DNA from 3 places in the Streptomyces sp. NPDC052020 genome. Region 1 is predicted to be linked to each of the others. Evidence: predicted binding sites of a transcription regulator. Region 1 holds the regulator's gene; each other region holds the start of a gene.
The links. Region 1 encodes HrcA, which represses chaperone genes, less so after heat shock. Its sites were predicted from a motif close to TTNGCACTCNGNNNNNCNGAGTGCNAA; they were not measured.

Region 1 (7,052 bases):
AGCGGCCCGCTGCCTGCACAACGAGCTGTACTGGCGGGGCGCCGACTGGTGGGGCGCGGGACCCGGCGCGCACAGCCACGTCGGCGGTGTGCGGTGGTGGAATGTGAAGCACCCCGGCGCCTACGCGGCGGCCCTGGCGGCCGGGCGGTCGCCCGGCGCCGGGCGCGAGCTGCTGAGCGAGGAGGACCGCCGGGTGGAGCGGATCCTGCTGGAGCTGCGGCTGCGGGAGGGGGTGCCCCTGTCGCTGCTGCGGCGGGAGGGCCTGGCGGCCGCCCGCCGCGCGCTGTCGGACGGGCTGCTCCAGGAGGAGCCCTACGAGCGGGGACGGGCCGTGCTCACCCTGCGGGGGCGGCTGCTGGCGGACGCGGTGGTCCGGGATCTGGTGGACTGATTCATCTGGCGGAGTGAATCACCACGGAATGCGAGTTCGACCCCTAGCCTGGTTCGTAGGCTGCCGCCGACAGGACGCGGCGGATGTGGAGGGCCACGGAGATGACCGCTGTGGACGAGCGCGGGATGACGAAGTTCTTCGAGGAGTTCGAGCCTCCCGAGGGCGTCAAAGCCGAGCTTTTCCGGGGGGTAGTCGTGCTGATGGCCGGCCGTGATCTGGTGCACAACATGATCGTGGAAGACGTGTTGGACCAGATTCCGCGCAAGAGGTGGTCTCGTCTCCAGACGCAGGACGTCGACATCCCCGGCGAGGCCAGTGAGCCCGTGCCGGACTTGGTGGTCCTGCGGCGTGATCTCAGGCCCGATTCCGGGCGCCTGCTGCCGTCTCCCCTGGTCACGATGGTCGTGGAGGTCGTCTCCAAGTCCAGCGTCCACCAGGACTACGCGGTCAAGCGGTCGATTTACGCGGCGGGGAAGGTGCCCGCCTACCTCATCCTCGATCCGGTCATGGCGCAGTGCGTGCTGCTGACGGAGCCCGCGGGCGAGGGTGAGGGCGCCGACTACCGGGCGCAGCGGATCGCCAAGTTCGGTGACCCGCTGCCGCTGGAGGTTCTGGGGATCGAACTGGACACGAGCGAGTTCGGGACGCTCCCCGGTGTCAGGCCCCACCGCTATCCGTGACGAAGTCGATCAGTTCCTCCACCCTGCCCAGCAGCTCCGGCTCCAGGTCCTTGTAGGACCGCACCCGCCCCAGGATGTGCTGCCAGGCCGCCCCCGTGTTCTGCGGCCAGCCCAGTGCCCGGCACACCCCCGTCTTCCAGTCCTGCCCGCGCGGCACCCGCGGCCATGCCTCGATACCGAGGGAGGACGGCTTGACCGCCTCCCAGACGTCGATGAAGGGGTGGCCCACCACCAGGGCGTGCTCGCTGGTCACCGACCGCGCGATGCGCCACTCCTTCGAGCCCGGCACCAGATGGTCCACCAGGACGCCGAGGCGGGCGTCCGGGCCGGGGGCGAAGGAGGCCACGATCGACGGCAGGTCGTCGACGCCCTCCAGGTACTCCACGACCACGCCCTCGACGCGCAGGTCGTCGCCCCACACCTTCTCGACCAGCTCGGCGTCGTGCCGCCCCTCGACGTAGATGCGGCCGGCGCGGGCCACGCGCGCGCGGGCGCCGGGCACCGCCACCGAGCCGGACGCCGTGCGGGTGGGCCGCGCCGGTCCCGACGGCGGCCGTACCAGCGTGACCACCTTGCCCTCCAGCAGGAAGCCCCGCGGCTCCATCGGGAACACCCGGTGCTTGCCGAAGCGGTCCTCCAGGGTGACCGTGCCCGCCTCGCAGCGGATCACCGCCCCGCAGAAGCCGGTAGCGGGCTCCTCGACCACCAGGCCCGGTTCGGCCGGTACCTCCGGGACCGGCCGGGGCTTCTTCCAGGGTGGGGTCAGGTCGGCGGAGTACACACGGGGGCGCGGGCCCGAAGGGCCCTCGCTGGAAGGGCGGTGGCGGGAGACGGGTGGGCGCATTCTTCCGACGATAGGAGGGGTCCGCGGGACCCGTTCAACGCGACACGCCGAAGCGCCCCGCCAGCGCGTCCCGCTGCCGCCGCACGAACGCCGCGTCCACCACCGCCCCGTGGCCGGGTACGTACAGCGCGTCCTCGCCGCCCAGGTCCAGCAGCCGGTCCAGGGCGGCCGGCCAGCGGGACGGCACGGCGTCGGGGCCGGCCTGCGGCTCGCCGGACTCCTCGACGAGGTCGCCGCAGAAGACCACCGCCGGGTCGCCCGGCACCACCACCGCCAGGTCGTGGGCGGTGTGCCCGGGGCCCACGTCGGCCAGCAGCACCCGCCGGCCGCCGCCCAGGTCGAGGGTGTGCTCGCCGCGCACCTCGTGGCCCACGGGGACCAGCGCCCGCGCCGCCTTCCGCGCCCGCCGCGCGTCCAGCCCGTTGGCCACCGCGTCCGCGCGCAGCTCCTCCCGGCCGCGGGCGAGCGCCGCGCCGATCCCCGCCGCGCCGAACACCTCCGCGCCCGGGAACGCCGCCGCGCCGAGGACGTGGTCGAAGTGCGGGTGGGTCAGCGCGAGATGCGTCACACGGCGCCCGGCCAGCCGCCGCGCCCGCGCGCGCAGCCGCGCGCCCTCCCCGAGGCTCGAACCGGCGTCGATCAGCAACGCCGCGTCCCGGCCGGTCACGAGCCCCACCGTGCAGTCCCACACCGGCAGCCGGCACCGCCCGGTCCCGGGCGCCACCCTCTCCCACCCCTGCTCTTCCCAAGTCACCCTCATACCGGCGACGCTAGCGGGCACGGGACCAGCCTTGCCGGGGACGTACCTCACCGCCGTACACTGGGCCGGGGAAGGTTGGCACTCGCACGCGCCGAGTGCCAGGCGAAAACAGGGAAGAGACCCGGCGGACGACTTCTGGAGGTGTGCGCGATGCTCAGTGAACGCAGGCTTCAGGTGCTGCGCGCCATCGTCCAGGACTATGTCGGCACCGAGGAGCCCGTCGGCTCCAAGGCGCTCACCGAGCGGCACAACCTCGGCGTCTCCCCGGCCACGGTGCGCAATGACATGGCGGCCCTGGAGGACGAGGGGTACATCGCCCAGCCGCACACCAGTGCGGGGCGAATCCCCACCGACAAGGGCTACCGGCTGTTCGTGGACAAGCTGGCCGGGGTCAAGCCGATGACCGCGCCCGAGCGGCGCGCGATCCAGAACTTCCTCGAGGGCGCCGTCGATCTCGACGACGTGGTGGCGCGCACGGTGCGGCTGCTCGCGCAGCTGACCCGGCAGGTCGCCGTCGTCCAGTACCCGTCGCTGACCCGTTCGACCGTGCGGCACGTGGAGCTGCTCTCCCTCGCGCCGGCCCGTGTGATGCTCGTGCTGATCACGGACACCGGGCGGGTCGAGCAGCGGGTGGTCGACTGCCCGGCGCCCTTCGGCGAGACGTCCCTGGCGGATCTGCGCGCGCGGCTGAACAGCCGGGTCGCGGGCCGCCGGTTCACGGATGTGCCGGGCCTGGTGGAGGACCTCCCCGACGCCTTCGAGGTCGAGGACCGCGGTACGGTCTCCACGGTGCTCTCCACTCTGCTGGAGACCCTCGTCGAGGAGAACGAGGAGCGGCTCATGATCGGCGGTACCGCCAATCTCACCCGCTTCTCGCACGACTTCCCCCTCACGATCCGGCCGGTGCTGGAGGCGCTGGAGGAGCAGGTCGTCCTCCTGAAGCTGCTCGGCGAGGCGCAGGATCCGGGCGTGACCGTCCGTATCGGTCACGAGAACGCCCACGAAGGACTCAACTCCACGTCCGTCGTGTCGGTCGGCTACGGTTCGGGCGGCGAGGCTGTCGCCAAGCTCGGCGTGGTCGGACCGACCCGCATGGACTACCCGGGAACGATGGGAGCGGTACGCGCAGTGGCACGGTACGTCGGACAGATCCTGGCGGAGTCGTAGGTGGCCACGGACTACTACGCCGTACTCGGCGTGCGCCGCGACGCGTCGCAGGAAGAGATCAAGAAGGCGTTCCGGCGGCTCGCTCGCGAGCTGCACCCGGACGTCAACCCCGATCCGAAGACGCAGGAGCGGTTCAAGGAGATCAACGCCGCTTACGAGGTGTTGTCGGACCCGCAGAAGAAGCAGGTCTACGACCTCGGCGGCGACCCGCTCTCGCAGTCCGGCGGGGCCGGCGCGGGGGGCTTCGGGGCCGGCGGCTTCGGGAACTTCTCGGACATCATGGACGCGTTCTTCGGCACGGCGTCGCAGCGCGGGCCGCGCTCGCGCACCCGCCGCGGCCAGGACGCGATGATCCGCATCGAGGTCGAGCTGGACGAGGCGGCCTTCGGCACGACCAAGGACATCCAGGTCGACACCGCGGTGGTGTGCGCCACCTGTAGCGGTGAGGGCGCCGCGCCGGGCACGTCCGCCCAGACCTGTGACATGTGCCGCGGCCGCGGTGAGGTCTCCCAGGTCACCCGGTCCTTCCTGGGCCAGGTCATGACGTCGCGTCCCTGCCCCCAGTGCCAGGGCTTCGGCACGGTCGTCCCGACGCCGTGCCCGGAGTGCGCCGGTGACGGCCGGATCCGCTCCCGCCGGACCCTCACCGTCAAGATCCCCGCCGGTGTCGACAACGGCACCCGCATCCAGCTCGCCGGGGAGGGCGAGGTCGGCCCCGGCGGCGGTCCCGCCGGCGACCTGTACGTGGAGATCCACGAGCTCCCCCACCCGGCGTTCCAGCGCCGCGGTGACGACCTGCACTGCACGGTCACCCTCCCGATGACGGCGGCGGCCCTCGGCACCAAGGTGCCGCTGGAGACGCTCGACGGCCGGGAGGAGGTCGACATCCGCCCGGGCACCCAGTCCGGCCAGTCGATCCCGCTGCACGGCCGGGGCGTCACGCATCTGCGCGGCGGCGGGCGCGGCGACCTCATCGTCCACGTCGAGGTGCAGACCCCGACCAAGCTGGACCCCGAGCAGGAGCGCCTGCTGCGCGAGCTGGCCAAGCTGCGCGGCGAGGAGCGGCCGCAGGGCCAGTTCCAGCCCGGCCAGCAGGGGCTGTTCTCGCGGCTGAAGGACGCGTTCAACGGACGCTGAGGCGTAGGCGTAGGCGTAGGCGCAGGCGCGAGGGGCGGCCCCGGACCCCGGAGACCGCCCCTCGCGCCTGCGCGGCCGGAACCGGCCGGCGGACGGCGGTCGGCGTCCGCGCGGCCGGAAGGGCGCGTTCCGGAGGCGCCGCCGGGTGCCCCGCGAGAGCCCGTGCCGTCGGCTTATGCCGGTGGGCGGGCGGATTCGGACGGGTGCCCGGGACGTGACACCATGCGGTCATGTCCTCCGCGCTGACCGATCTGTTCCCCCTGCCGATCGTGCAGGCCCCCATGGCGGGCGGTGTCTCCGTGCCGCGGCTCGCCGCCGCCGTGAGCGAGGCGGGCGGGCTCGGGTTCCTGGCCGCCGGGTACAAGACGGCCGACGGGATGTACCAGGAGATCAAGCAGCTCCGCGGGCTGACGGACCGGCCCTTCGGCGTCAACGTGTTCGTGCCGCAGCCGGAGACGGCCGACCCCGCCGCCGTCGGCGTCTACGCCCACCAGCTCGCGGGCGAGGCCGCCTGGTACGAGACCGAGCTCGGCGACCCCGACAGCGGCCGGGACGACGGCTACGACGCCAAGCTGGCGGTGCTGCTGGACAACCCGGTGCCGGTGGTCTCCTTCCACTTCGGCTGCCCGGGCCGCGAGGTCCTCGACGCCCTGCGCCGCGCCGGCACCCTCACCCTGGTCACCGCGACCACCGCGGACGAGGCCCGGGCCGTGGAACGGGCCGGGGCGGACGCGGTGATCGCGCAGGGCGTGGAGGCCGGCGGCCACCAGGGCACCCACCGGGACGTGCCGGAGGCGGACGGCTCCGGCACCGGGCTGCTGACGCTGGTCGCCCAGGTGCGCGAGGCGGTGAGCCTGCCGGTCGTCGCCGCCGGCGGCCTCATGCGCGGCGGGCAGATCGCCGCGGTGCTCGCCGCGGGCGCGAGCGCCGCCCAGCTGGGCACCGCCTTCCTCGCCACCGACGAGTCCGGCGCGCACGACCTGCACAAGCGGGCCCTGACCGACCCGCTGTTCGTCCGTACGGAGCTGACCCGCGCGTTCTCCGGGCGCCCGGCGCGCGGCCTGGTCAACCGCTTCCTGCGCGAGCACGGCCGGTACGCCCCCGCCGCCTACCCGGACGTCCACCACCTCACCGCGCCGCTGCGGGCGGCGGCGGCCGGGGCGGGCGACGCGCAGGGCATGGCGCTGTGGGCGGGGCAGGGCCACCGGATGGCCCGGGAGCTGCCCGCGGGGCGGCTGGTGGAGGTACTGGCGGCCGAACTCGCGACCGCCGTCACGACGTTGCCGGGTCGCCCGGCGGGAGGTGCGGGCCGATGACGGCGCCGGTGTTCGTGGTGGACTCCCTCGGGCCGGCGGACCTGCCGGGCGGGGAGTACGTGCTGGACGGCCCCGAGGGCCGGCACGCCGTCTCCGTCAAGCGGCTGCGGCCCGGTGAGGACGTCGTCCTCACCGACGGGCGGGGACGCTGGGCGGAGGGCGTGGTGAAGGCCGCCGAGGGCAAGGACCGGCTCGTCGTGGCGGGGCTGGCGAGCGTGCGCGAGGAACCTCCCGGGCGGCCCCGCGTCACCGTCGTCCAGGCGCTGCCCAAGGGCGACCGCGGCGAACTCGCCGTGGAGACGATGACCGAGGTCGGCGTGGACGCGATCGTGCCCTGGGCGGCGGCCCGCTGCGTCACCCAGTGGAAGGGCGAGCGCGGGCTGAAGGCGCTGGCCAAGTGGCGGGCGACGGCCCGGGAGGCGGGCAAGCAGTCCCGCCGGGTCCGCTTCCCCGAGGTCGCGGACGCGGCCACGACCAAGCAGGTCGCCGCGCTGCTGGCCGGGGCCGACTTCGCCGCCGTCCTCCACGAGTCCGGCGAGCTCCCCCTGGCCACCGCCGACCTCCCCGCCTCCGGCGAGATCGTGCTGGTCGTCGGCCCCGAGGGCGGCGTCTCCCCCGAGGAGCTGGAGGCGTTCGCGCGGGCGGGCGCGCGGCCCTACCGGCTCGGCCCCAGCGTGCTGCGCACCTCGACCGCAGGTACGGCCGCCACGGCGGTGCTGCTGGCCCGCACCGGCCGCTGGAGCTGACGGACCGTCCG
Region 2 (7,052 bases), on a different contig from region 1:
TCCATGGGCCGTACTCCTCTGCCGTTTCTGCCGTGGTCGATGGCTACACCCCTACGACGGGACGGCCCGCCGCGATGTGACAGCGGCTCCGTGTGACGCGCCTCACCGCTGCGGCATCCGTTGTGTCATCTATCGTTTCTCGATAGATTTCCATCGTTGGACGATCGATTCCGTGGGTCGGCCGGGCCCGACGGCAGACAGACCCGAACGGGACGAGACAGGCAGAAGGAGGGGCGATGGGCAGACTGACGGTGCTGGCCCTGCGCGCCGTGCTCGTGGCGCTGCTGGCCGGCTCGGTGTTCACGCAGGCGGTGATGGTGCCGCTGCTCGGCGCCGACCTGGACGGGGCCGAGGCGGACTTGGGGTATCCGCCGGCCGCCTACCTCACGATCATCGTGCTGGGCGTCGTGGCGGCGCAGGTCGTCCTGGTCTGCGTATGGCGCCTGGTGACGATGGCACGGCGCGGCACGGTCTTCTCCCACGCCGCCTTCCGGTACGTGGACACCGTGATCGGCGCGTTCGCGGCGGCGGCGCTCCTGGTGTTCGCGTTCGCGGTCACCCTCGCCCCGGGCGAGGCCGTCGCCCCGGGCGTCGTCCTGCTGGTCTGCGGCATCTCCCTGGCGGTCCTCGGCGTCGCGCTGATCGTCCTGGTCCTGCGGGCCCTGCTCGCCCAGGCCGTCGCCCGCGACGTCGAGGCCGCGCGCATGGAGGCCGAGCTGGACGGGGTGATCTGATGCCGATCGTCGTCGACATCGACGTGCTGCTGGCCAGACGGAAGATGTCCGTCGGCGAGCTCGCCGAGCGCGTCGGCATCACCCCCGCCAACCTCGCCGTGCTCAAGAACGGCCGCGCCAAGGCGGTGCGCTTCACGACCCTCGCCGCGCTGTGCGAGGTGCTCGACTGCCAGCCGGGAGACCTGCTGCGCTGGGAGGCCGGGGAGACCACCGCCGGGTGACGCCGCTCCGCCCGGCGGTCCGGGCCGGGCCAAGCCCCGCACCAGGGCCCCGGCGGCCGGGTCACGTCCCCGCGCTCTGCCGGTTCGCCCACCGCAGCCGCGCCCGCAGCACCTCCTCCGGAGCCGCCGGGCCCACCGACTCCGCCGGGCACTCCCACGGCCGGCCGCCGGCCACGGGCCGCAACCGCACCGCCCCGCCGACGTGCTCCACCACCTCCCCCATCCGCCCGTCCCGCACGTCCACCACCGGCGTGCCGACCGCCGGACACTCTCCGCGCAGCACCGACGCCAGCCGCTCGGCCGTACGCACGCTGCACCGCCCCAGGTCGACGAGGGCGAACGGCTCGTCGCCCGCGCCGGTCGCGGGATCCACGCACAGGGACGGCAGGATCACACCGACGCCCGCGAGGGCCTTCCGCAGGGACTCCACGACATCTTCGGTCGATCGCACCCTCCACCACCTCCACGCTGAGTCGCACACTGGACACACAGCGTGTTTGCCCCGGGTCCGACCTGCCCATACAGGCGCCCGGCAACCCGCGCCCCACGGCCGGGAGTTGCCCTCGGGCCCGGCCCCGGGGACCACGCTCCGTCATCGCCCGCACGCGACCACGGGGCGACGCTCCGTCACGTGGGAGAGAGAGCCGGGCCGTTCACGACCGGGGCCGGACCGGGGCCGGGGCCGCCCCGGCGCCGGTGGGGGACCGGGGGTCAGCGCGGCGCCGCGGGCGGCCGGCGCGTCAGCTCAGCGTCCGCAGCGACGACGGGTCGTACGGCGCCAGTTCGGCGAAGCGGCCCGCGAGGACCTTCTGGGCCCAGTGCGGGTCCTGGAGCAGGGCGCGGCCGACCGCCACCAGGTCGAACTCGTCACGCTCCAGGCGGTCCAGCAGGTCGTCGAGGCCGCCGAGTTCGGCGCCCCGGCCCTGGAACGCCTCGATGAAGTCGCCGTTCAGGCCGACCGAGCCGACCGTGATGGCGGGCTTGCCGGTGAGCTTCCTGGTCCAGCCCGCGAGGTTCAGGCCGGAGCCGTCGAACTCCGGGACCCAGTAGCGGCGGGTGGAGGCGTGGAAGGCGTCCACACCGGCCGCGGCGAGCGGGGTGAGGATGGCCTCCAGCTCCTCGGGGGTCTCGGCGAGGCGGGCGTCGTAGGCGTCCTGCTTCCACTGCGAGTAGCGGAAGATCACCGGGAAGTCGGCGGAGACCGCCTCGCGGACGGCGGCCACGAGCTCCGCCGCGAACTTGGCGCGGGCGACCGGGTCGCCGCCGTAGGCGTCGGTGCGGCGGTTGGTGCCCGCCCACAGGAACTGGTCGATCAGATAGCCGTGGGCGCCGTGGAGCTCCACACCGTCGAAGCCGATCCGCTCGGCGGCGGCCGCGGCCTCGGCGAACGCGCCGATGACGTCGTCCAGGTCCTGCCGGGTCATCGCCTTGCCGGTGGGCTCGCTCTCGCCGATCCGCAGCCCGGAGGGGCCGACGGCCGGGGCCTCGGGGAAGGGCGGCTCGCCCTGCTTGCGGACCATGCCGATGTGCCAGAGCTGCGGCACGATCGTGCCGCCCGCCGCGTGCACGGCCTCGGCGACCTTCGCCCAGCCGGCGAGCTGCTCCTCGCCGTGGAAGCGCGGCACCCGGTCGCTCTGCCCGGCGGAGGGATGGCCGACGTAGGTGCCCTCGGTGACGATCAGTCCGACACCGGCGGCGGCGCGGCGCCCGTAGTACGACACGACGTCCTCGCCGGGGATGCCGTCCGGGGAGAACTGGCGGGTCATCGGCGCCATCGCGATGCGGTTCGGGACGGTCAGCCCGTTGATCACGGCCGGACGGGAGAGGAGGTCGGCCGCGCGGGAGGCGGCCTCGGAGGCGGTGACGGTCACGTGGGGCTCCTCGAAGCGGTACTGGACGGTATGTGCGCGTGCATGGAACGCACTCCCCCGTCAACCGGCCGCCGCCCGGACGGATTCCGTCCGCGCCACCCGCACCGCTGTGATCCCCGACACCCCGGCCGCCCGGCCGCCCGGGGGCGGCCGGGGCCCGGACGCGCCCGAGGGCGGCACCCCCTGTCTCCAGGGAGTGCCGCCCTCGGAAAGGACGGTCGATCAACCGGAACCGGTCGATCAGAAGTCCATGTCACCGCCCGGCATGCCGCCGCCGGCCGGGGCAGCGGCCTTCTCCGGCTTGTCGGCGATGACGGCCTCGGTGGTGAGGAACAGCGCGGCGATGGAGGCGGCGTTCTGCAGCGCGGAACGGGTCACCTTCGCCGGGTCGATGATGCCTTCCTTGACCAGGTCGACGTACTCGCCGGTCGCGGCGTTCAGGCCGTGGCCCGGGGTCAGGTTGCGCACCTTCTCCACCACGACACCGCCCTCGAGGCCGGCGTTGACGGCGATCTGCTTCAGCGGGGCCTCCAGCGCGAGCTTCACGGCCTGGGCGCCGGTCGCCTCGTCACCCTCCAGCTCCAGCTTCTCGAAGACCTGCGAGGCCTGGAGCAGGGCCACGCCACCACCGGCGACGATGCCCTCCTCGACGGCCGCCTTCGCGTTGCGGACGGCGTCCTCGATGCGGTGCTTGCGCTCCTTGAGCTCGACCTCGGTGGCGGCACCGGCCTTGATGACGGCCACGCCGCCCGCGAGCTTGGCCAGGCGCTCCTGGAGCTTCTCGCGGTCGTAGTCGGAGTCGCTGTTCTCGATCTCGGCGCGGATCTGGTTCACGCGGCCCTGGACCTGGTCGGCGGAGCCGGCACCGTCGACGATGGTGGTCTCGTCCTTGGTGATGACCACCTTGCGGGCCTTGCCCAGCAGGTCGAGGGTGGCGTTCTCCAGCTTGAGGCCGACCTCCTCGGAGATGACCTCGCCGCCCGTGAGGATGGCGATGTCGCCGAGCATGGCCTTGCGGCGGTCGCCGAAGCCCGGGGCCTTGACGGCGACGGACTTGAAGGTGCCGCGGATCTTGTTGACGACCAGGGTCGACAGGGCCTCGCCCTCGACGTCCTCGGCGATGATCAGCAGCGGCTTGCCCGACTGCATGACCTTCTCCAGGAGCGGGAGCAGGTCCTTGACGGAGGAGATCTTGGAGTTCGCGATCAGGATGTACGGGTCGTCGAGGACGGCCTCCATACGCTCCATGTCGGTGGCGAAGTACGCCGAGATGTAGCCCTTGTCGAAGCGCATACCCTCGGTGAGCTCCAGCTCCAGACCGAAGGTCTGGGACTCCTCGACGGTGATGACGCCTTCCTTGCCGACCTTGTCCATGGCCTCGGCGATGAGCTCGCCGATCTGGGTGTCGGCGGCGGAGATGGAGGCCGTGGAGGCGATCTGCTCCTTGGTCTCGACATCCTTCGCCTGCTCCAGCAGGGCGGCGGAGACGGCCTCGACGGCCTTCTCGATACCGCGCTTCAGAGCCATCGGGTTGGCGCCGGCGGCGACGTTGCGCAGGCCCTCGCGGACCAGCGCCTGGGCGAGAACGGTCGCGGTGGTCGTACCGTCACCGGCGACGTCGTCCGTCTTCTTGGCGACTTCCTTGACCAGCTCGGCGCCGATCTTCTCGTACGGGTCCTCGAGCTCGATCTCCTTGGCGATGGAGACACCGTCGTTGGTGATCGTGGGGGCGCCCCACTTCTTCTCGAGGACGACGTTGCGGCCCTTGGGGCCGAGGGTCACCTTGACGGCGTCCGCGAGCTGGTTCATGCCGCGCTCGAGGCCGCGCCGCGCCTCCTCGTCGAACGCGATGATCTTGGCCATGTGAAGTGGTCCCTCCAGGACTGGGGGTGATTCCTCCGGACCGCGCCCGCGCCCGCGACGGACGGCTCGCCGGCCTCGTGGTTCCTTGCCCCACCCGGCCCGCGGGCCTCACCGACCCGGTCCTTCGCTGTCACTCTCACCTTCAGAGTGCTAACGCAATGATTAGCACTCGGGCATGCCGAGTGCAAGCGCCTCTCGGGGTTCGGGCGGGGCGCGCGGCCGCACGCGCGCGGAGCGCGCGCCGGGTTCCGGACACGACGGAGGGCTCGCACCCGTGCCGGGTGCGAGCCCTCCCGAGAAGACCGTTTCGCTAGCGGTCGGTCGCGCGTTCAGGCAGTGACGCGGACCATGTCGGCCTGCGGGCCCTTCTGGCCCTGCGAGATCTCGAACTCGACCCGCTGGCCCTCTTCCAGGGTGCGGTAGCCGTCCATCTGGATCGCGCTGTAGTGGACGAAAACATCCGCACCACCGTCGACCGCGATGAAGCCGTACCCCTTCTCCGCGTTGAACCACTTGACGGTGCCCTGAGCCATGCCTAACTCCCCTATTACTGGCCCTTGCACAGATCCACACTTCGCGGACCCGGGTCAGACCTCACCCCCCAACGACTGGGGGCGTGCGCCGGAACGCGTCGACCGCGGCCGAATGTATCTGTCCAACTGCCGTCTGCAACAGGTCAATCGGACGAGAAATCTGGACGCGCGCGGTCCGGAATGTGGTGAGAATTCGGTGGAATGCCGGGCAAGTCGGGCTCCACAAAGGGAGTGAAAGCCACAAAAGACGCGCACACTTTGGCTACATCTTGTCGGGCGAGCGGCAGGAATTCACGGGTTTCCGATCGGGTGATCGGCAACGTGTTCCCCAACTGTACCGCGCTCAACCACACGGAATTGCCCCCTCCGCTTCTCTTGCGGAGGAGGCGATTTCTCTTGCGGAGGGGGCAAGGCGGGGAACCCGGGAACGCCGCCGTCACCGGAGGCGGCGGCGGGTTCCGGTCAGCCGCCGGCGACCGCCGGGATGATGGACACGCCGGCCCCGTCGGGGGTGGCCGTCTCCAGGCCCTGCTCGAAGCGGACGTCGTCGTCGTTGACGTAGACGTTGACGAAGCGGCGCAGCTTGCCCTGGTCGTCCAGGACGCGGGCGGCGATGCCGGTGTGGTTCTTCTCCAGGTCGGCGATGACCTCGGCGAGGGTCGCGCCCTCGGCGGTCACCTCGGCCTGGCCGCCGGTGTAGGTGCGCAGGATGGTGGGGATGCGGACGGTGACGCTCACGGGGGAATCCTCCGGTCGGGATGACGTACGGGGGGCGCGGACCGAGGTCCTGGGGCCCGGGTCAGGCGAGGCCGGCCTCGCGGAAGGAGTCGAGGGTGGGCCGGATCGTCGCGGTCAGGCCGGTGCCGGCCACCGCGTCGAGGGTCTTCAGGCCGTCGCCGGTGTTGAGGACGACGGTCGTCTTCGCCGGGTCCAGGAGGCCGTTCTCGATCAGCTTGCGGGTGACGCCCACCGTCACGCCGCCGGCCGTCTCCGCGAAGATGCCCTCGGTCCGGGCGAGCAGCTTGATCGCGTCCACGACCTGCTCGTCCGTCACGTCCTCCACGGCACCGCCGGTGCGGCGCGCGATGTCGAGGACGTAGGGGCCGTCGGCCGGGTTGCCGATGGCGAGGGACTTGGCGATGGTGTTCGGCTTCTGCGGCCGGACCACGTCGTGCCCCGCCTTGAAGGCGGTGGACACCGGCGAGCAGCCCTCGGCCTGCGCGCCGAAGATCGTGTACGGCCGGTCCTCGACCAGGCCGAGCCTGATGAGCTCCTGAAGGCCCTTGTCGATCTTCGTGAGCTGGGAGCCGGAGGCGATCGGGACGACGATCTGGTCGGGCAGCCGCCAGCCGAGCTGCTCGCAGATCTCGTACGCCAGGGTCTTGGACCCTTCGGCGTAGTAGGGCCGCAGGTTGACGTTGACGAAGCCCCAGCCCTCGCCGGCCGGGTCGCCGATCAGCTCGGAGCAGAAGCGGTTCACGTCGTCGTAGTTGCCCTCGATGCCGACGAGCTCACCGCCGTAGACGGCGGCCATGACGACCTTGCCCTGCTCCAGGTCGTGCGGGATGAACACGCAGGAGCGGAAGCCGGCGCGGGCGGCGGCGGCGCCGACGGCGCCGGCCAGGTTGCCGGTGGAGGAGCAGGACAGGGTGGTGAAGCCGAAGGCGCGGGCGGCCTCCAGGGCCTGCGCGACGACGCGGTCCTTGAAGGAGTGGGTCGGGTTGCCGGAGTCGTCCTTGACGTACAGGCCGCCGGTGACGCCGAGTTCATGGGCGAGGTTGTCGGCCTTGACCAGCTTGGTCCAGCCGGGGTTGAGGTTCGGCTTGCCGG
Region 3 (7,052 bases), on a different contig from region 1:
CATCGGCGCCACCAACTGGCAGGGCGGACTGGCGGCCACCCGCCATCTGATCGAACTCGGGCACCGCAGGATCGGCGCGATCAGCGGGCCGTCGCGGATGATGTGCAGCCGCGCCCGCGTCGACGGCTACCGGGCCGCCCTGGAGACGGCCGGACTCCCGGTGGACCCCCAGCTGATCACCGCCGGCGACTTCCACCACGAGGCCGGCTACCGGCAGGGCCTCACCCTGCTGCGCCGCCCCGACCGGCCCACCGCCGTCTTCGCCGGCAACGACCTCCAGGCGCTCGGGCTCTACGAGGCCGCGCGCGAGCTGGGACTGCGCATCCCGGAGGACCTCAGCGTGGTGGGCTTCGACGATCTGCCGGTGGCGCGCTGGGTGGGCCCGCCGCTGACGACCGTACGGCAGCCGCTGACCGAGATGGCCGAGGCCGCCGCCCGCCTCGTCCTCGACCTCGGCCGCGACGACGGCTCCGCGGCGGCGACCCGGGTGGAACTGGCCACCAGCCTGGTGGTGCGCAGCAGCACGGCTCCGCCCGCGACGGCCCGGGCGGAGAACCCGGCGGAGGCGGACGGCTGAAAAGTCTGAGAAATTCCGAAGAAAGTCCGCCCCGGACGTCCGCCTGTCATAAATCGGACGTACGTTCCTCCCTGTAGGGGTTGCACGGGGACACGCGGGGACACGCGGGCGGTGCGCGCGGCGCGCCGGGAACGGGGGCGGGCCCATGGGCGGGCGGTCGAGGCTCGTACGGATCGCCGGTCTCGCCCTGGCGGGCGCGCTGCTGCTGGGCGCCGCCGCGGCGGGATGGGCGTACCGGCAGCTGAACGGCAACATCACCAGCGTCGACATCGACCAGGCCCTCGGCGACGACCGCCCGGCCCGGCCCGTGACGACGCCGTCCGCGGCGGCCCCGCCGCCCACCGGGCCCCTGAACATCCTCGTGCTCGGCTCGGACTCGCGCGGCGGCGAGGAGAACCGGGAGCTGGGCGGCGGTGACAGCGAGGGCGCCCGCTCCGACACCGCGATGATCGTCCACCTCGACGCGGGCCGTACCGGCGCGACCGTCGTGAGCATCCCGCGCGACACGCTCGTCACGCGCCCCTCCTGCCCGCTGCCGTCCGGCGGCGCGACGCCCGAGGCGCGGAACGCGATGTTCAACAGCGCGTACGCCGTGGGCGGTCCGGTGTGCGCGGTCAAGACGGCCGAGGCGCTCACCGACGTCCGCATGGACCACTACATCGAGATCGACTTCTCCGGCTTCACCCGGCTCGTGGACGCGCTCGGCGGGGTCACCGTCACGATCGACGAGGACATCGACGACGACAAGAGCCATCTGCGCCTCCCGGCGGGCACCCACCGCCTGAACGGCACCCAGGCCCTGGGCCTGGCCCGCACCCGGTACGGCCTGGCCCAGGGCAGCGACCTGGCCCGCATAGAACTCCAGCACAAGCTGGTCAAGGCGCTGCTGGAACGAATCTCCTCGGCCGGTCTGCTCACCGACCCGGCCCGGCTGTACCGGATCGCCGACGCGGTCACCGGCAGCCTCACCACCGACACCGGCCTGGACTCCCTCGGCGAACTGGCCGGCCTCGGCCAGAGTCTGCGGGGCCTGTCGCCGTCCGGCGTGCGGACGGTGACGATGCCGGTGGTACCGGCTCCCTGGGACGCCAACCGGGTGGTGGCGAGGGAGCCGGAGGCGGAGCGTCTCTGGGCGTCCCTGCGCTGACCGCGCCCGCCCTGCGGACCCGGCTCCGCGGGACGGCCCTGAACCAGACCCGCCGCCGCACCCGCCCTGCGGGACTGCGACCCTCCTGCCGAGCGTGCGCGGCGCCCTGCCGCACCGCCTGGGCCGTAGGGACGAGGCCCGCGCGGAGTGCGCCCGGGCCGCCCCGCTGACCGGCGACGAACGGGAGCGGCGGATGCTGACGCGGCGCGCCGGGCAGTGCGGCGCCGGGCGGCCGCGGGGGATGGCGCCCGGCGGGCGGGGGCTTTCAGGGCGTGCCGGACGGGGCCGGGCGCACCGGATGGCCGACGAGCATCGCCGGGGCCCCCGCCACCCGGGTCAGGAACACCGTCGCCGCGTTCGGTCCCTGCGGCCTGACCTTCCGCCGCAGCTCCTCCGGCTCGACCGCCGACCCCCGCTTCTTCACGGTCAGCGTCCCGACCCCCCGCTCCCGCAGCAGCGCCTTCAGCCTCTTGACGTTGAAGGGGAGGTGGTCGGTGATCTCGTACGCGGTGGCGTACGGCGTGGGCAGCAGGTCGTCGGCCGTGACGTAGGCGATGGTCGCGTCGAGCAGCCCGCCGCCGACCCGCTCGGCGACCTCGGCGACCAGATGGGCGCGGATGACCGCTCCGTCGGGCTCGTACAGGTACCGCCCGACGGGCCGCACCGCCGGGTCGGGCAGGCGCCGGGACAGCAGGGTGCGCGGCCCCGGCAGCAGCGTGGCCCGCACGGCTCCGGGCTCGGTGCCGAACCAGAGCACCGCCTCCTTCACGTCCCCGCCGTCGGAGACCCACTCGGCCTCGGCGCCGGCGGGCACGGCCTCGTGGGGGATGCCGGGCGCGACCTTCAGCGCGGCGGCGCGGGATGCCCCGCGGGCGGCCTCCACGGCCCAGGACAGGGGCGGCGAGTAGCTCTCCGGGTCGAAGACGCGGCCCCGTCCGCCGCGCCGCGCCGGGTCGACGAAGACGGCGTCGTACCCGGCCGTGTCCACCTCCGTGACGTCCGCCTCGCGGACCTCGATGAGCCCGGCGAGGCCGAGCGCGTCGGCGTTGGCGCGCGCCACCGCCGCCGTCAGCGGGTCCCGGTCCACGGCCAGCACCCGGATCCCGGCCCGGGCCAGCGCGATCGCGTCACCGCCGATCCCGCAGCACAGGTCGGCCACCGAGGTCACCCCCAGCGCCCTCATCCGCTCCGCCCGGTACGCCGCCACCGTCGCCCGGGTCGACTGCTCGACCCCGTTCGGGGTGAAGAACATCCGCCCGGCGTCCACGGCCCCGAACTTCGCCACCGCCCGCTGCCGCAGCCGCGCCTGCCCGAGCGCCGCCGACACCAGCGCGGCGGGGTGGTCGCGCCGCAGCCGGGTGGCGACCGCCAGCTCCCGGGCGGGATCGGTGCCGCGCACCTCGTCGAGGAGGGCGCGGCCCTCGGGGGTGAGCAGGGGCAGGAGGGCGTCGAGGTCGTTCACCGGCTCATTGTCGGCCAGTCGGTGGATGGTCCGCCGCGGGCCGAGGTGTCGGGCCGGGTTCCGGGGCGGCGGCTGCGAGGATCCGGCACCATGCGAGCAGTCGGACAAAATGACAAAACCGGGGTGATCTCGAAGGTGTCGCCGGGGACGCGGATCCGCGGCGGCCTCGCCGTGCTCGCCGTCGCCTCCCTGGCCGCGGGCTGCGCGCACGACGCCTCCGGGGTGCGGCCCGCCGCCGGCCAGCAGCCGCTCCAGGCGCCCCCGGCCCGCGCGCTCGACGCCTACGCCGCCAAGCTGGGCGCGGCGCACGCCGCCCGGGCCGCCGCCGCCCGGCGCTGGGGCCTGAAGCGGGTGCCGCTGACCGCCCCGCCGCCGCCCGCGCGCAAACCGGTGATCACCACGCGCCCCGGCTTCGAGGTCGACGGCCACGAGGAGCAGGGTCTGCCGCCGGTCTTCACCACCGTCCCCACCGAGGACCGGATCGTCTTCCTCACCATCGACGACGGCGCCGAGAAGGACCCGGCGTTCCTGCGGATGATGAGCGAGCTGAAGGTGCCGTACACCGCCTTCCTCAGCGACTACCTGGTCAAGGAGGACTACGGCTACTTCAAGCGGATGCAGGACCGGGGCGTCACCCTCAACAACCACACACTGCACCACCCGTACCTGCCCGCCCTGTCCTACGGCCGCCAGGAGGAGGAGATCTGCGGCATGCAGCGGGTGATCGGCGAGCGGTACGGCAAGCGCCCCACCGTCTTCCGCCCGCCGTACGGCAACTACGACGGGAACACCCTGCGCGCCGCCAAGAACTGCGGCATCGAGCACGTGCCCCTGTGGAGCGAGGAGGTCTTCGCCGACCACTGGGAGTACCGCGAGTGGGACCGCTCGCTGCACCCCGGCGACATCGTCCTCAGCCACTTCCGCGGCCGGGACGACTGGAACGGCACGATGCGCGACATGGTCCGCCGGTTCCTGGACAAGGTCACCGCCGACGGATACGCGGTGGCCCGGCTGGAGGACTACCTGTGAGGCGGCGGCGGACCCGGCCGGCCGGGGCCGCCCTGACCGCCGCCCTGACCGCCGCCCTGATCGCCGGCTGCGCCGCCGGCGGCTCCGCCCCGCTCGCCCAGCGGCCGGGCGGCAAGGGGACGCGCGAGAGCGGCCAGGGGCACCCGCTGCCGGCCGTCGTCGACCACGTCCGCACCCGGGACCCGGTCGTCTTCCTCACCTACGACGACGGCGCCGAACGCGACCCGCGGTTCCTCGCACTGGTCCGCGCCCGGCGGCTGCCGGTCACCATGTTCCTCACCGACAGCGTCGCCGGGCCCGGCTACGGGCACTTCGCGCGGCTGCGCGCGGTCGGCGCGAGCCTGCAGAACCACACCCTGGACCATCCGTCCCTGCGCGGCCTGCCCTACGCCGGACAGCGCGCCGAGATCTGCGGCCAGCAGCACAAGCTGAAGGCCCGCTTCGGCGTCCGCCCGCGGCTGCTTCGCCCGCCCTACGGCACGTACGACGCCACGACCCTGCGCGCCGCCGCCGACTGCGGCCTCGCGGCGGTCGTCCTGTGGCGGGCGGCGGCCGACGGCGAGGGCCGTCTGACGTACACCCGCGGCGCCCGCCGGCTCCACCCCGGCGACATCGTCGCCGTGGACCCGGACCGCCCGACGGGCCGCCCGCTGAGCGAGCGCACCGAGCGGGTGCTGCGGGAGATCGAGCGGCGGGGGCTGCGGGTGGGGCGGCTGGAGGACTACCTCTGACCCGTCGCGCGGCCGGGCGAGCGCCCCCGCTCGCACCCGACGCGCCGTCCGCAATTGGCACTCCGCTTGACCGAGTGCTAACGACGGTCATAGTCTCGGCTCTGGCACTCCCCCCTGGAGAGTGCCAACTACGCGACGGGCAGGTCCGGCACCCGCGACGACGGATCGACCTGGTCGCCACCTCAGACAGTTAACCCCGTGAGATCTCCGAAGGGGGAGGTCGGATCGTGACGACCGCCAGCTCCAAGGTTGCCATCAAGCCGCTCGAGGACCGCATCGTGGTCCAGCCGCTGGACGCCGAGCAGACCACGGCCTCGGGCCTGGTCATTCCGGACACCGCCAAGGAGAAGCCCCAGGAGGGCGTCGTCCTGGCCGTGGGCCCGGGCCGCATCGAGGACGGCAAGCGCGTCGAGCTTGACGTCAAGGTCGGTGACGTCGTGCTCTACAGCAAGTACGGCGGCACCGAGGTGAAGTACAACAACGAGGAGTACCTCGTTCTCTCGGCCCGCGACGTGCTCGCGATCGTCGAGAAGTAAGTCGACCTCACCTCGACTTCTGCTCAACAGCTGCGCCCTGGCCCCCGCGACCGATAACGAAGCCGGGCGCCGGGGCGCAGTCGCTTTTCATCCCAGATTTCCGAGAGGGCTCCCGCTGCCATGGCGAAGATCCTGAAGTTCGACGAGGACGCCCGTCGCGCCCTCGAGCGCGGCGTCAACAAGCTTGCCGACACGGTGAAGGTGACGATCGGCCCCAAGGGCCGCAACGTCGTCATCGACAAGAAGTTCGGCGCCCCCACCATCACCAACGACGGTGTCACGATCGCCCGCGAGGTCGAGATCGAGGACCCGTACGAGAACCTCGGCGCCCAGCTGGTGAAGGAGGTGGCGACCAAGACCAACGACATCGCTGGTGACGGCACCACCACCGCCACCGTCCTGGCCCAGGCGCTGGTCCGCGAGGGCCTGAAGAACGTCGCCGCCGGTGCCTCCCCGGCCGCCCTGAAGAAGGGCATCGACGCGGCCGTCGCCGCCGTCTCCGAGGACCTCCTCGCCACGGCCCGCCCGATCGACGAGAAGTCCGACATCGCCGCCGTCGCCGCGCTGTCCGCCCAGGACCAGCAGGTCGGCGAGCTCATCGCCGAGGCGATGGACAAGGTCGGCAAGGACGGTGTCATCACCGTCGAGGAGTCCAACACCTTCGGCCTGGAGCTGGACTTCACCGAGGGCATGGCCTTCGACAAGGGCTACCTGTCGCCGTACTTCGTGACGGACCAGGAGCGCATGGAGGCCGTCCTGGAGGACCCGTACATCCTCATCAACCAGGGCAAGATCTCCGCCATCGCGGACCTGCTGCCGCTGCTGGAGAAGGTCATCCAGGCCAACTCCTCCAAGCCGCTGCTGATCATCGCCGAGGACGTCGAGGGCGAGGCCCTGTCCACCCTCGTCGTGAACAAGATCCGCGGCACCTTCAACGCCGTCGCCGTCAAGGCCCCGGGCTTCGGCGACCGCCGCAAGGCGATGCTCCAGGACATGGCGGTCCTCACCGGCGCGACCGTCATCTCCGAGGAGGTCGGCCTCAAGCTCGACCAGGTCGGCCTGGACGTGCTCGGCTCCGCCCGCCGCGTCACCGTCACCAAGGACGACACCACGATCGTCGACGGTGCCGGCAAGTCCGAGGACGTGCAGGGCCGGGTCGCGCAGATCAAGGCCGAGATCGAGACCACCGACTCCGACTGGGACCGCGAGAAGCTCCAGGAGCGCCTCGCCAAGCTGGCCGGCGGCGTGTGCGTGATCAAGGTCGGCGCCGCCACCGAGGTGGAGCTGAAGGAGCGCAAGCACCGTCTGGAGGACGCCATCTCCGCGACCCGCGCCGCGGTCGAGGAGGGCATCGTCTCCGGTGGTGGCTCCGCCCTGGTCCACGCCTCCAAGGTCCTCGAGGGCAACCTCGACAAGACCGGCGACGAGGCCACCGGTGTCTCCGTCGTCGCGCGCGCCGTCGTCGAGCCGCTGCGCTGGATCGCGGAGAACGCCGGCCTGGAGGGCTACGTCATCGTCTCCAAGGTCAAGGAGCTGGAGAAGGGCAACGGCTACAACGCCGCCTCCGGCG

Region 2: the regulator HrcA is predicted to act here: its motif matches at 4,852-4,878, upstream of groL (chaperonin GroEL).
Region 3: the regulator HrcA is predicted to act here: its motif matches at 5,001-5,027, upstream of groES (co-chaperone GroES).

What each region holds. Positions count from the first base shown of each region.
Region 1 covers NZ_JBFAWY010000001.1:46,011-53,062, forward strand. The annotation lists gene hemW (radical SAM family heme chaperone HemW) at 1-391, shown strand, start outside; gene AB0L74_RS00205 (Uma2 family endonuclease) at 493-1,071, shown strand; gene AB0L74_RS00210 (DUF3097 domain-containing protein) at 1,049-1,852, opposite strand; gene AB0L74_RS00215 (MBL fold metallo-hydrolase) at 1,950-2,675, opposite strand; gene hrcA (heat-inducible transcriptional repressor HrcA) at 2,826-3,842, shown strand; gene dnaJ (molecular chaperone DnaJ) at 3,843-4,979, shown strand; gene AB0L74_RS00230 (nitronate monooxygenase) at 5,210-6,295, shown strand; gene AB0L74_RS00235 (16S rRNA (uracil(1498)-N(3))-methyltransferase) at 6,292-7,041, shown strand.
Region 2 covers NZ_JBFAWY010000006.1:91,979-99,030, reverse strand. The annotation lists gene AB0L74_RS07910 (carboxymuconolactone decarboxylase family protein) at 1-5, opposite strand, end outside; gene AB0L74_RS07905 (DUF2975 domain-containing protein) at 237-734, shown strand; gene AB0L74_RS07900 (helix-turn-helix transcriptional regulator) at 734-955, shown strand; gene AB0L74_RS07895 (hypothetical protein) at 1,017-1,406, opposite strand; gene AB0L74_RS07890 (NADH:flavin oxidoreductase) at 1,696-2,826, opposite strand; gene groL (chaperonin GroEL) at 3,067-4,689, opposite strand; gene AB0L74_RS07880 (cold-shock protein) at 5,019-5,222, opposite strand; gene AB0L74_RS07875 (MoaD/ThiS family protein) at 5,685-5,960, opposite strand; gene thrC (threonine synthase) at 6,022-7,052, opposite strand, start outside.
Region 3 covers NZ_JBFAWY010000012.1:127,995-135,046, reverse strand. The annotation lists gene AB0L74_RS15355 (LacI family DNA-binding transcriptional regulator) at 1-577, shown strand, start outside; gene AB0L74_RS15350 (LCP family protein) at 723-1,724, shown strand; gene AB0L74_RS15345 (methyltransferase domain-containing protein) at 1,990-3,294, opposite strand; gene AB0L74_RS15340 (polysaccharide deacetylase family protein) at 3,340-4,215, shown strand; gene AB0L74_RS15335 (polysaccharide deacetylase family protein) at 4,212-4,946, shown strand; gene groES (co-chaperone GroES) at 5,174-5,482, shown strand; gene groL (chaperonin GroEL) at 5,603-7,052, shown strand, end outside.